DNA from 2 places in the Streptomyces seoulensis genome. Region 2 is predicted to be linked to the other one. Evidence: riboswitches for the same ligand, from Rfam matches in the RefSeq annotation. Region 2 holds a riboswitch; the other holds the start of a gene.

Region 1 (2,386 bases), 1.1 Mb from region 2:
CCTCGGCACCCTGCGTTGAAGCCATGGTCCTCAACCTAGCCCGGCCCACAAACGCTCAAACGTACGCACGACCGGTGAGGCGACCGTATACGGCCCGGCTCACGCCACCCTCCGCGCCGCGTACTCCGCGATCTCCGCCATCGGCGGCCGCTCCTCGGTGTCCACCGAATACGTACGCGGCTCGAAACCCTCCACCCCCCGCTCGAACTGGGTCAGCGCCGGCCGCACCAGGTGCCCGCGCGCGAGCCGGAGCTGCGCGGTGCGGTAGATCGCCGCCGCCATCCGCCCGAGCGCCTGCCCGTCCTGGTGCCGGTGCTTGCGCACCCCCACGTCCACCTGGGCCAGCGCGTCCAGCCCGACCAGATGCAGCGAGTCCACCAGCATCCCCAGCTCGACCCCGTACCCCACCGGGAACGGCAGCCGCTCCAGCAGCGAGCGGCGGGCCGCGTACTCCCCGCCCAGCGGCTGCACGAACCCCGCGAGCTGCGGCCAGTGCATGTTCAGCAGCGGGCGCGCCATCAGCTCGGTCACCCGGCCGCCCTGCCCGGCAGCCCCGCCCAGCGGACGGTCGTACATCGCCTTGACCAGGTCGATCCCCGGATCGGTGAGCAGCGGGCCCACGATGCCGAGGACGAAGTCGGAGGAGAACTCCTTCAGGTCGGCGTCCACGAAGGCCACGACGTCCCCGCTGGTCGCCAGCAGGGAGCGCCACAGCACCTCGCCCTTGCCGGGCACGGCGGGCAGCCGGGGCAGGATCTCGTCCCGGTGCACGACCCGCGCGCCCGCGGCGGCCGCCACCTCGGCGGTCGCGTCGGTGGACCCGGAGTCCACCACGACTATCTCGTCCACCAGCGGCGCCTGGGAGACCAGGTCGTGCCGGATCACGGAGACGATCTCCCCGACCGTCTCCTCCTCGTTCAGCGCGGGCAGCACCACGGACACGCGCTGCCCGGAGCGCTGCTTGGCGGCCAGGACGCGGTGCAGCGGGCGGTCGGCCACGGACCAGGAGCGGGTGGCCAGCCAGCGTTCGGTTTCTTCCAGCATGGTCTGCGGCTCCTCACTGTGGGGACGTGTCTGCACGGACGGCCGGTGCGGCCGGTGCCGGGGCCGGTCCCCGCCTGATCCATCTCGCGGTTCGGACGACACCTTCAACTCTCCTGGCCTTCGGTTACAGTCTTGAACAACGCCGATGACCATCGCATGTCGAGGCCAGATGGCGTTCACAACCGAATACCGCTCATCCAGAGGGGCAGAGGGAAACGGCCCGATGAAGCCCCGGCAACCCTCCAGCCGGTCTCCCGTGCGCGACACACCGCCGCACGCGCGAGGCTCCCGGCTAGGGAAGGTGCCAAATCCGTCTCACGGCGAGATGCGTCGTGAGGAAGATGAGGAGAAAGGGCCTCGCCTCCATGGCTGTGCAGACCGTCGCCACCCCCACCGTAGATCTCGGCCCCGCCGCCGCGCTGAGCTGTCGCGAGTGCGGACACCGCGTCCCGCTCGGCCCCGTCTTCGCCTGCGAGGAATGCTTCGGGCCGCTGGAGATCGCCTACGACTTCTCCGCGTACGACACCGAGAAGCTCCGGACGCGCATCGAGTCCGGCCCGGCGAACATCTGGCGCTACGCCCCGCTGCTGCCCGTCCCCGCCGACGTGGCCGGCAAGCCGAACCTCAACCCCGGCTGGACCCCGCTGGTCAAGGCCGACCGCCTGGCGGCCGAACTCGGCGTCACCGGCGGGCTGTTCGTGAAGGACGACTCCGGCAACCCGACGCACTCCTTCAAGGACCGCGTCGTCGCCCAGGCGCTGGAGGCCGCCCGCGCCTTCGGCTTCACCACCCTCTCCTGCTCCTCCACCGGCAACCTGGCCGGCGCGGTCGGCGCAGCCGCCGCCCGCGCGGGCCTGCGCTCGTGCGTGTTCATCCCGCACGACCTGGAGCAGGGCAAGGTCGTCATGGCCGCCGTCTACGGCGGCGAGCTGGTCGGCATCGAGGGCAACTACGACGACGTGAACCGCTTCTGCTCCGAGCTGATCGGCGACCCGGCCGGCGAGGGCTGGGGCTTCGTCAACGTCAACCTCCGGCCGTACTACGCCGAGGGCTCCAAGACGCTGGCGTACGAGATCTGCGAGCAGCTCGGCTGGAAGCTGCCCGACCAGCTCGTGGTGCCGATCGCCTCCGGCTCCCAGCTCACCAAGATCGACAAGGGGCTGAAGGAGCTGATCGCGCTCGGCCTGGTCGAGGACAGGCCGTACAAGATCTTCGGCGCCCAGGCGGAGGGCTGCTCGCCGGTGTCGGCCGCGTACAAGGCGGGCCACGACGTGGTGCGGCCCCAGAAGCCGGACACCATCGCCAAGTCCCTCGCCATCGGCAACCCGGCGGACGGGCCGTA
Region 2 (2,386 bases):
GGGATCGTCCGGGCGATGTACGACCACGCCAACGTGATCGAGGTGCCCGGCCGGACCGTGGACATCGTCGGCACCGGCGGCGACGGCGCGAAGACGGTGAACATCTCCACGATGTCCTCCATCGTGGTCGCCGGCACCGGGGCGAAGGTCATCAAGCACGGCAACCGGGCCGCGTCCTCCGCCTCCGGCTCCTCGGACGTGCTGGAGCGGCTCGGCGTCAATCTGGAGCTGACGCCGAAGCGGGTCGCCGAGGTCGCGGAGGAGGCGGGGATCACCTTCTGCTTCGCGGTCAAGTTCCACCCGGCACTGCGTCATGTCGGCGCCGCCCGAGGCCAGTTGGGCATCCGTACGGTCTTCAACGTCATCGGTCCGCTGACCAACCCGGCGCGGGTGCGGTCCCAGGCGGTGGGCGTGGCGAACCTCGCCATGGCGCCGATCGTGGCGGGCGTCTTCGCCGAGCGCGGCAACTCCTCGCTGGTCTTCCGGGGCGAGGACGGTCTGGACGAGCTGACCACGACCTCGCCCTCGCGGGTGTGGATCGTGCGCGACGGCAAGGTCACCGAGGAGGTCTTCGACCCGCGTGACGTCGGCATCGAGCTGGTGCCGGTGGAGGCGCTGCGCGGGGGAGACCCGGCGTACAACGCGATGGTGGCCCGGCGGGTGCTGGAGGGTGAGACGGGGCCGGTGCGGGACGCGGTGCTGCTGAACTCGGCGGCCGCGCTGGTGGCGCTGGACCCGACGGGTGAGCCGCTGGCCGAGCAGTTGCGGGCGGGCATGGCCAGGGCCGCCGAGTCCATCGACTCCGGGGCGGCCGCGCGCACGCTGGAGCGGTGGGTGGCTTCGAGCAACCGGTAGCGGTCCGGTTCTTCCGAAGCGGCGGGGAGCGGTGGCTCCCCGCCGCTTCGGCGTTCCGGCATCCGGACGCCGGTTGCGCCGGACGATCAGCCCGGCTAGCTTCCCTCTCAGGTCATGAGCGACAGCCATGCGGCCCCGGCCGGCTGTCCGGCAACCCTCCGTCCGTGGCGGGGTGCTCCGGGTGAGGACCAGGCCGTGGTCCACGAGGTCCACGGCAAGCGCGGACCCCTCGAAGAGCCAGGGGTCCTGGTCGTACGAGGGAGCTTTCTTCCGTGAGCAAGCGAATGCGCTAGGGCCGCCGAGCCCCGCCTCCGCACACCCCTTTCCTCTCTTCTCCGCGTCCTCCGGCGCCGCGCCCGCATGCCCTTGCCCGCGCGGTGACTCCGGCCTGCCTCACGGGAGTTCAGCCATGTCCGTCAGCACCGCCTGCGCCCCTGCCCCCACCGCCACCCAGGCCCTGCCCGCCCCGCTGCCCGTGCTCGGCCGGGACGTCACCGTGCCGCTCGTCACCGGGGGCGAGGTGGGCTACGCCGCGCTCGACTACGCCGCCAGCGCCCCGGCCCTCCAGCGGGTCTGGGACGACATCGCCGCCTACGCCCCGTACTACGGCAGCGTGCACCGGGGTGCCGGGCACCTCTCGCAGCTCTCCACCGAGCTCTTCGAGAACGCCCGCCGCACGGTCGCGGAGTTCCTCGACTGCCGGGACGACGACCAGGTGATCTTCACCCGGTCCACCACGGACTCGCTGAACCTGCTGGCCCGCGCGCTGCCCGCCGGGTGCGAGGTGTTCGTCTTCGAGACCGAGCACCATGCCGCGCTGCTGCCCTGGCGCGAGGCCGACGTAACCTTCCTCGACGCCCCGCGCAGTCCCGGCGCGGCCGTGCGCACGCTTCAGCGGGCCCTCGCCGCCCGCGACACCGCCCGCCCCGCGCTGGTCTGCGTCACCGGCGCCTCCAACGTCACCGGCGAGCTGTGGCCGGTGCGCGAGCTGGCGGCGGCCGCGCGTGCCCACGGTGCGCGGATCGTCCTGGACGCCGCCCAACTGGTGCCGCACCAGGTGGTGAGCGTGCGGGAGCTGGACGTCGACTGGATCGCGTTCTCCGGGCACAAGCTGTACGCGCCCTTCGGCTCCGGGGTGCTGGCCGGGCGGGCCGACTGGCTCTCCGCGGCCGAGCCGTACCTCGCGGGCGGCGGCGCCAGCCGCACGGTGGCCCGGCGCGCGGACGGCGGGCTGGAGGTGGAGTGGCACGAGGGCGCCGCCCGGCACGAGGCGGGGTCGCCCAACGTCATCGGCGCCTACGCCGTCGCCTCGGCCTGCCGGGCGCTCACCGAGGCCGGCCCCGAGGCCCTCGCCGCCCGCGAGCGGCACCTGCTCGGCCTGCTCCGCGCAGGTCTCGCCGAGGTGCCCGAGGTGCGGGTCCTGACCCTCTTCGGCGAGGAGGCCCCGCGCGTGGGCGTGCTCTCCTTCGTCGTCGACGGCTGGGACAGCTCCCACCTGGCCGCCGCCCTCTCCGCCGAGTACGGCATCGGC

What was found. Region 2 has a riboswitch for S-adenosylmethionine ahead of HEK131_RS07140 (aminotransferase class V-fold PLP-dependent enzyme). Riboswitches for the same ligand answer to the same signal wherever they lie in the genome.
Region 1: linked by a shared signal. The riboswitch ahead of thrC (threonine synthase) and the one ahead of HEK131_RS07140 (aminotransferase class V-fold PLP-dependent enzyme) in region 2 are both predicted to bind S-adenosylmethionine.

The regions. Positions count from the first base shown of each region.
Region 1 covers NZ_AP025667.1:406,943-409,328, forward strand. The annotation lists gene HEK131_RS01995 (alpha,alpha-trehalose-phosphate synthase (UDP-forming)) at 1-25, opposite strand, end outside; gene HEK131_RS02000 (glucosyl-3-phosphoglycerate synthase) at 100-1,044, opposite strand; SAM riboswitch class I at 1,235-1,392, shown strand; gene thrC (threonine synthase) at 1,410-2,386, shown strand, end outside.
Region 2 covers NZ_AP025667.1:1,552,347-1,554,732, forward strand. The annotation lists gene trpD (anthranilate phosphoribosyltransferase) at 1-855, shown strand, start outside; SAM riboswitch class IV at 966-1,082, shown strand; gene HEK131_RS07140 (aminotransferase class V-fold PLP-dependent enzyme) at 1,265-2,386, shown strand, end outside.